Tahibacter amnicola: one gene and its partner. The protein of the gene in region 1 interacts with the protein of each later gene in a pairwise test. Links are inferred from orthologs where the notes say so. Each region holds a gene or a part of one and is shown on either strand. Other genes may lie near its edges.

Evidence for each region. The genes of interacting proteins can lie anywhere in the genome.
Region 2: the proteins of typA (region 1) and rlmKL interact in binary tests that used the Escherichia coli proteins (3 or more experiments, as listed by UniProt). The link is inferred for Tahibacter amnicola from one-to-one orthologs.

What each region holds. Positions count from the first base shown.
Region 1 is NZ_CP104694.1:5,573,870-5,577,712, forward strand. The notes cover bases 598-3,501. They hold typA (translational GTPase TypA), read left to right. Parts: upstream 598-1,086; coding sequence 1,087-2,916; downstream 2,917-3,501. Other genes in these bases: N4264_RS21830 (pilin), read left to right, coding at 598-898; N4264_RS21840 (tetratricopeptide repeat protein), read left to right, coding at 3,155-3,501. Outside these bases: more of N4264_RS21830, read left to right, coding at 1-597; more of N4264_RS21840, read left to right, coding at 3,502-3,843. UniProt on the Escherichia coli protein: A 50S ribosomal subunit assembly protein with GTPase and nucleotide-independent chaperone activity, required for 50S subunit assembly at low temperatures, may also play a role in translation.
Region 2 is NZ_CP104694.1:2,275,275-2,279,134, reverse strand. What follows is about bases 500-3,420. They hold rlmKL (bifunctional 23S rRNA (guanine(2069)-N(7))-methyltransferase RlmK/23S rRNA (guanine(2445)-N(2))-methyltransferase RlmL), read right to left. Parts: upstream 3,063-3,420; coding sequence 936-3,062; downstream 500-935. Other genes in these bases: N4264_RS09660 (alpha/beta hydrolase), read right to left, coding at 3,064-3,420; N4264_RS09670 (hypothetical protein), read right to left, coding at 500-856. Also shown: N4264_RS09675 (class I SAM-dependent methyltransferase), read right to left, coding at 1-43; more of N4264_RS09670, read right to left, coding at 410-499; more of N4264_RS09660, read right to left, coding at 3,421-3,612; N4264_RS09655 (N-acetylmuramoyl-L-alanine amidase), read left to right, coding at 3,837-3,860. UniProt on the Escherichia coli protein: Specifically methylates the guanine in position 2445 (m2G2445) and the guanine in position 2069 (m7G2069) of 23S rRNA. Methylation occurs before assembly of 23S rRNA into 50S subunits.

The DNA.
Region 1 (3,843 bases):
GGCGATCAGCCAGGATCCGGCGACGCCCGGCCCGGCCGATACCTGGCTGAAGCTGTACTCACGCTTCGGCACGCACCTGTACTGGGTGGAGGAAGGCGACTATCTCGTGTTCGGCGAAGTGCCCCAGGCCCTGGTGGACCGCCACGCCGGCAAGCCCGATCGCGACCTCGGCGACTGGCTGCGCCAGAACCAGTCGGTGGACCCGGCCACGACCCTGTTCAGCCTCACCGGTACCACCCACCACGCGCAGCGCAAGATCTACTACGCCTATCTGCGCGGCCTGCAGACCTTCGGCGACGCCGTCGGCCACCCGGTTGACCTCAGCCCGCTGCCGAACGCCGCGGCGCTGCAGCTGCCGGCCGAAGGCGCCATCGGCATTTCCCTGGACATGACCAAGGATCGCCTCGGACTGAGCATGGTCTACGAGCAGAACCCGGCCGAGGTGCTGTTCGCGGGCGGCGGATCCATGGCGACCGTGGCGGCCCTGGGCATCATGTCCGCGATTGCCATCCCGGCGTACCAGGACTACACCGTCCGGGCGCAGGTCAGCTCGGTGCTGGCCGAAACCGCCATGGTCAAGCTCACCATCGCCGAGTACTACCAGGACAACAACGCCCTGCCGTCGGGCGATGCGGAAATCGGCGGCTTCACGCTGGATACCGCCGACAAGTACCTGTCCAGCTACTACATCGACGAGGGCGCCATCGTCCTGGAGTTCGGTGACCAGGCCAACAAATCCGTCGCCGGCCAGGCCCTCGTGCTGCGGCCGTACCTGCTGGACGGCCAGATCGTCTGGCAGTGCGGTGACGGCGCCATCGCCGACACCGCCGAACCGCTGAGCTCGTCAGAGGCGGTCACCACCGTACTGGCCAAGCACCTGCCAGGTTCCTGCAAGTAAGCGTCCGCGCCGGGCCGGGCCACCGGCCCGGCGCACCCGCCCATACCGGTTGGCGGCCCAGACCGGGCGCCCGGCGACCCGGATCGCCGATGGCGTGCTGCGTCGCGGCATTGCGCCGCATAACCGGCTATACTGTGCCCCTCTTTTTCCAAAGCCAGAGTCCCTCCGGAAACCGGGGGCGCATCGCCATGTCCATCGAAAAGCTCCGCAATATCGCCATCGTCGCCCACGTCGACCATGGCAAAACGACCCTCGTCGACCAGTTGCTCAAGCAGTCCAACACCCTGGCCGACCGCGCCGTACTGGCCGATCGCGCGATGGACTCCAACGACCTGGAAAAGGAACGCGGCATCACCATCCTGGCCAAGAACACGGCCATCCGCTGGGGTGACTACCGCATCAACATCGTCGATACCCCAGGCCACGCGGACTTCGGTGGCGAAGTCGAGCGCGTGCTGTCGATGGTCGACTCGGTCCTGGTGCTGGTCGACGCCTTCGACGGCCCGATGCCGCAGACGCGCTTCGTTACCCAGAAGGCGTTCCAGATGGGCTTCAAGCCCATCGTCGTGATCAACAAGGTGGACCGCCCGGGCGCCCGCCCGGACTACGTCCTCAACGCCACCTTCGACCTGTTCGACCGTCTCGGTGCGACCGACGAACAGCTCGACTTCCCGGTTGTCTACGCCTCGGGCCTGCAGGGCTACGCCGGCATGGACGAATCGGTCCGCGAAGGCGACATGACGCCGCTGTTCCAGGCCATTGTCGACAAGGTGAAAATCCCCGATGTGGATCCGGAAGGTTCCTTCCAGATGCGCATCAGTCAGCTCGATTACAACAGCTACGTGGGCGTGATCGGCATCGGTCGCATCCAGCGTGGCAAGGTCAAGCCGAACCAGAGCGTGGTCGTGATCGACCGCGAAGGCAAGAAGAAGCAAGGTCGTATCCTGCAGGTGCTCGGCTTCATGGGCCTTGAGCGGCACGAAGTGGCCGAAGCCGTGGCCGGCGATATCGTCGCCATCAGCGGTATCGAAGGACTGGGCATCTCCGACACGGTCTGTGCGCCGGACGCCGTCGAGGCGCTTCCCGCGCTGACCGTGGACGAGCCCACCATCAGCATGACGTTCCAGGTCAACAACTCGCCGTTTGCCGGCAAGAAGGAACACTCCGGCGGCAAGTTCCTCACCAGCCGCCAGATCCGCGATCGCCTGCACCGCGAATTGCTGCACAACGTGGCGCTGAAGGTGGAAGACACGGCCGAGGCGGAAAAATTCAAAGTTTCCGGACGCGGCGAATTGCACTTGTCCATCCTGATCGAGACGATGCGCCGCGAGGGCTATGAACTGGCCGTTTCGCGTCCGGAAGTGATCATCAAGGAAATCGACGGCCAGATGATGGAGCCGTTCGAACAGCTGGTCGTCGACCTGGAAGAACAGTTCCAGGGTGGCGTGATGCAGCGCCTGGGCGAGCGCAAGGCGCAGCTGAAGAACATCGAACCGGATGGTCGCGGCCGTGTCCGCATGGAATACCTGATCCCGGCCCGCGGCCTGATCGGCTTCCAGACGGAATTCCGCACCATCACGGCCGGCACCGGCCTGCTGTTCCATGTGTTCGACCACTACGGCCCGAAGTCCGAAGGCGCCATCGCCGCGCGACCGAATGGCGTGATGATCTCCAACGGCACCGGCCCGTCGCCCGCCTACGCCCAGTTCGCGATGCAGGAACGCGGCCGCCTGCTGATCGAAGCCGGTGAAGAAGTCTATGAAGGCCAGCTGGTCGGTATCCACGCCAAGGACAACGACCTCACCGTCAACGCCCTGCGCGCCAAGCAGCTGACCAACTTCCGCGCCGCTGGCAAGGACGACGCCCTCGCCCTGACCCCGCCGATCAAGATGACGCTCGAACAGGCGCTGGAATTCATCGAAGACGACGAACTGGTCGAAGTGACGCCGCTGGCCATCCGCCTGCGCAAGAAGCACCTGACCGAAAACGACCGCAAGAAGCACTCGCGCGCGGCCTGATTCGGCACATCGGTTCTGACGAAAAACCCCAGGATGCGAGTCCTGGGGTTTTTTTGTTGTTTGCGAATGTCACCGCTGTCGCCGTGCGGCGTGCAGATCGGAACGACAAACAGGGGTTCATCCGTCCACGCTGGACTACCCGCTCGCTCTGTACAACGACACGCCCGTCCGCGCCCATTGGCTCCGGAAAGCACGCTCCGGCTATAGTTGCCCGGGTTTGCCGATGGGATCAGGGGACATGGCACAGCATCCGCATTTCGAATCCTTCAAGGCCGCATGGCAGGCCGGAAACTACGCCCAGGCACTGGGACACATCGACACGGTGATCGTCGATCATCCACAGGTCGCGTCGCTGCATTGGTATCGTGCCAACTGCCTGGAAAAGCTCGACAGCCGCCACGAGGCACTGGCGGCGCTGGCCGATGTGCTGACGCTCAAACCGGACCACGCAGCGGCGCTGGTCAAGCAGGTGGAGCTGGACTGGGGCGATGATGTCGACGACGAAGATGAGGAAGACCACCTCACGCCGGCGCAACTGCAGGCCCGTGAGCGGGAGGCCGCGCAACGGGTGCAGCGTCACACCGCGCAATTGCGGCGCGCGATCGACAGCGATCCTCACTTTGCCGAGGCCTATTTCGCCCTGTCGAACCTGATTCGCCACAGCGCGAACGAGGAAGATCTCAGCCAGGCGTCAAAGGCCGATGCCCTGCTTGAGCGCGCCATCACGCTGGCGCCGGAACGGCTCGAATTTCGCGATGCGCGCGCCAATGTCCACCGCGGGCGCGCACTGCTGGTCCCGGAAGGCACGCCGCCGGAAGACTGCGTCACCACGTTCAGCGGCCTGCAGTATCTGCGGCGGGAACTGGAAGCCGCGCTGCACGAATTCGAGCACTGCGCCCGGCTGGACGGTACGCACCGCTACTACGT
Region 2 (3,860 bases), 3.3 Mb from region 1 along the record:
CGCGACCTTCCGTCGCACGGGCCGATTTAGCGCGCTGCTGCATGCGATATACCGTCAAAAACGGCGCCCTTTGTACCACGAGCGCACCGTCTTACGCGACGGCCGGAAGGCACGGCCGGCCGCCAAGGGAAATCGGTTTCCTGGGGTGCCATAACATCCTTCGCCGCGCCCCAGGTTCTGTCCGGCCGACCGGCCCGGCCGCCTGCCCTGCGTGCCGGGTTTTCAGCCCCCAGGGATACGCATTTCCCCCGTCACCGTGGGGTTGGCCACGCGCGGTTCCCGGCCGAGGCATACCGCCCGGGTGCAGGACTCCAGACAAGGAAAGCCCCGTCGCCTAAGGGGAAGGCGACGGGGCCTGGTGCTGGCAGCGCCCTAGGGGATGGGGCGGAACCGCCAGCGGGAAGCGCGATCAGCGATCGTAGTCGTAATCGCGATCGTAATAGCGGTCACGGTGGTAGTGGCGATCGCGGTCGTAGTAGTGATCGCGATAGCTGTCGTGGCGGTCGTCGTCGTAGTAGTAGTGGCGGTCGACATAGCGCGTACGCCGCACGACCACCGGGCGTTCATAAACGACGGTGTTGTAGCGCGGGTACGACCGGTGGTGATGGCGGTGCGAATGCCGGTACGGCCCGTAGTAGGTGGCGCCGTAGTAGGGCGAATGCCAGCCCGAGTAGGCGTGGCCGCTCCACCAGCCGCCGCAGTGGCGGCAGTTGCCGTAGGTGACGCCGTAACCCGGCCCACCAATGCTGATGCTGTAGTAATCCCGCGCGAAGGCGGAGGGAGCCATTGCGATGGCGCAGAACGCCACCAGGGCAAGAGCGAGACGACGAAGCGGACTCAACAGACGAAACGACATGGCCTGGACCCTGCGTAAGTGCGGCTCGATGCTGCGACGATCCGGCTGAATCGCGGCTTATCACGCGCCGCCGCTGCGTTCAGGCGTGGCGCAGCTCCCAGGCGCGGTGGATCCTGGCGTCACGCTCGAAATCGAAGGGGATCGTGGCGGCACTGATTTCCCGGATCCGGAACGCCGAAAGCGCCTCTTCATCCAGCTGGAAACGACGGAAATTGTTGGAGAAAATCAGCAGGCCGTCGCGCGAAAGGCGCTTTGCACAGGCGTTGAGCAGGCGCACGTGGTCGCGCTGTACGTCGAAATCGTCCGCCCGCTTGGAATTGGAGAACGTGGGCGGGTCGACGAAGATCAGGTCGTACTGCTCCTGATCGTGCTCCAGGAAGCTCACGGCGTCGGCCTGCACCAGGCGGTGCCGGTTGCCGACGAAGCCGTTGAGCGCCAGGTTGCGCGACGCCCACTCCAGATACGTTGTGGAAAGATCCACACTGGTCGTGCTCGCCGCACCGCCGGCCGCCGCATAGACACTCACTGCGCCGGTGTAGCAGAAGAGATTGAGAAAACGCGTGCCGCGCGCCAGTTCGCGCACTCTCCCGCGCAAGGGGCGATGATCCAGGAACAGGCCGGTATCCAGGTAATCCCACAGGTTCACCAGGAACGAAAGGCCGCCCTCGCTGACTTCAATGAACTCGCCGCGCTGGTCCATGCGGCCGTATTTCTCACCGCCCTTGCCGCGATAGCGCTGCTTGAGCGCGATCCGGTCGCGCGGCACCTGGAGGGTTTCGGCGACGACGCGCACGATTTCGCGCAGGCGCTGCTGCGCCACGTCCGGTGCGATGCTCGCCGGCGCCTGGTACTCCTGGATATGCACGTGCTCGCCGTAGACATCGATGGCTGCCGCGTATTCGGGCAGATCGGCGTCATACAGGCGATAACAGTGGATATCTTCCCTTTCCAGTTTTTTGCGCAAATGCTTCCGATTCTTCTCCAGCCGGTTCTTCAGCATCCGCGCACCAGCGGACAACGGCTTTGGCGTGCGCGGCTCGGCAGGCGCCTGCTCGGCCAGGTCGAAGTTGAGCAGCTGGCATTCGATCGCGCCGTTGTACAGCGCGTAGCGTTTCACGGCGCGCAGGCCGATCGCGCGTCCCAGCTCCGGCTCCGACGTGATGACACTGGCACGCCAGCCGGTGAATTCGCTGGCGAGCCGCTCGCCCAGCGTGCGGTAGGTCGGCACCAGGCGCTCGCGGTCACCCAGGCGCTGGCCATAGGGTGGATTGACGATCACCAGACCGCCCGCATCGCATTCCTGCGGTCGCTTCAGGTGATCGACCGACTGCCGTCCCAGGTGCACGAACCCCGATACGCCGGCGCGCTGGACGTTATGGCGCGCATCATTGAGCGCGGCGGGATCCTGGTCAAAACCGAAGAAGCGCGATGGCAGTGCCGACAGGCCGGCCTGGGCGCGCCGCGCCACTTCCGCTCGCAGTGATTCCCACAGCGTGGAATCGTGACCCCGCCAGCCAAGCAGGCCGTAGTAGTCGCGCTTCCAGCCCGGCGCGACGTCCGCCGCCATCCAGGCGGCCTCCACCAGCAGCGTGCCCGACCCGCACATGGGGTCGACCAGTGAACCACCCGCGGCGTAGATCTCGGGCCAGCCTGCGCGCAGCAGCATGGCTGCGGCGAGGTTCTCCTTCAACGACGCCTTGCCATGCCCGTCGCGCCATCCGCGCTGGTGCAGGGGCGCGCCGGACAGATCCAGCGAGAGCGTGCCGCGTTCACGCCGCAGCAGCAGGTTGAATCGCACCGAGGGGCGTTCCGTGTCGATCGACGGCCGCACGCCGCTTTGCTGGCGGAACTGGTCGACAATGGCGTCCTTGACGCGCTGCACGGCGTAGTGGCTGTGCGTCACGCCGCGTGTCGCGCCGTTGGCATCGATCGCGAACGACGCCTCCGCGGCCATGTGCGCGGAAAAATCCACCGCCGCCACGCCGTCGTACAGGGCCTCGCCACTCGCCGCATCGAATTCGGCCAGCGGCATCAGGATGCGGCTGGCAAGCCGCGACCACAGGCACGCCCGGTACGCCACTTCCAGCGAACCGCTGAAGTGCACGCCGGCAAGCGACTCGCGCGACTCGGCCGCACCCAGCGCCGCGAGTTCGTCACGCAGCAGGTATTCCAGCCCCTTGGGGCAAGTGGCAAACAGTTTGAGCACGTCAGGTTCCACGCTGGGAGGTGGCGGTCGGGTTGCGTTCGACCGCCGCCAGGAAATAGTCGAATTGATGCGCCAGGAACGCCATCTGCGAAGCAAGACGATGCGAATCCGGCACCAGGATCACCGTCGCCTGGCGCGCGCGGGCAAGTCCCGTCACATCGGCGGCCGGACACAGTTCATCGTTCCAGCCATGCACGATGGTCGTCGGCACGTTCGCTGCGTCGAACGGCTGCGCATAGCCATCGATCCGCAGCGGCACCGCCATCAGGAACAAGGCCAGCGGCGGCCGTCGCAACGACGCCAGTCCGCTGACGAACGCACCCATGCTCGAACCCACCAGCAACGTCGGCGCCTCGTCAACGGCAGCGGCAGCGGCAAGGCGTTCCACGCGGGGCGCGATGCACGCGATGAGGCCGCGGGCGTCGAGGTCACGGTAGTCCATGCGGGTGGCCCGCCACCCTCTGCACTCGGCCAGGGCGGCCAGGGCGCTGACCTTGGTGCCGTCCGGCCCGCTCTCCAAGCCATGCGAGAGCACCACGTGGCCTTTCATGCTGACGTCCTTTCGCACCGCGAGGGGCCGCGAATGCTAGCACGGACCGCATTGGCAGGGCGGCCGCCGCCGTGCCAGACTTCGCGACATGGCGCACCTTCAACAGGTACATCGGGGATGCGGGCCGCGGTCCGCGAAGTCATTGCGCCAGGTCCAGAGGTCGTCGAGCACGTGGCTGTCCTGCCCTTGTCTGGAAACACGCCGCCGGAAGCGGGAAATCGCGCATGACGGCCGGCATTCCCTTTAAC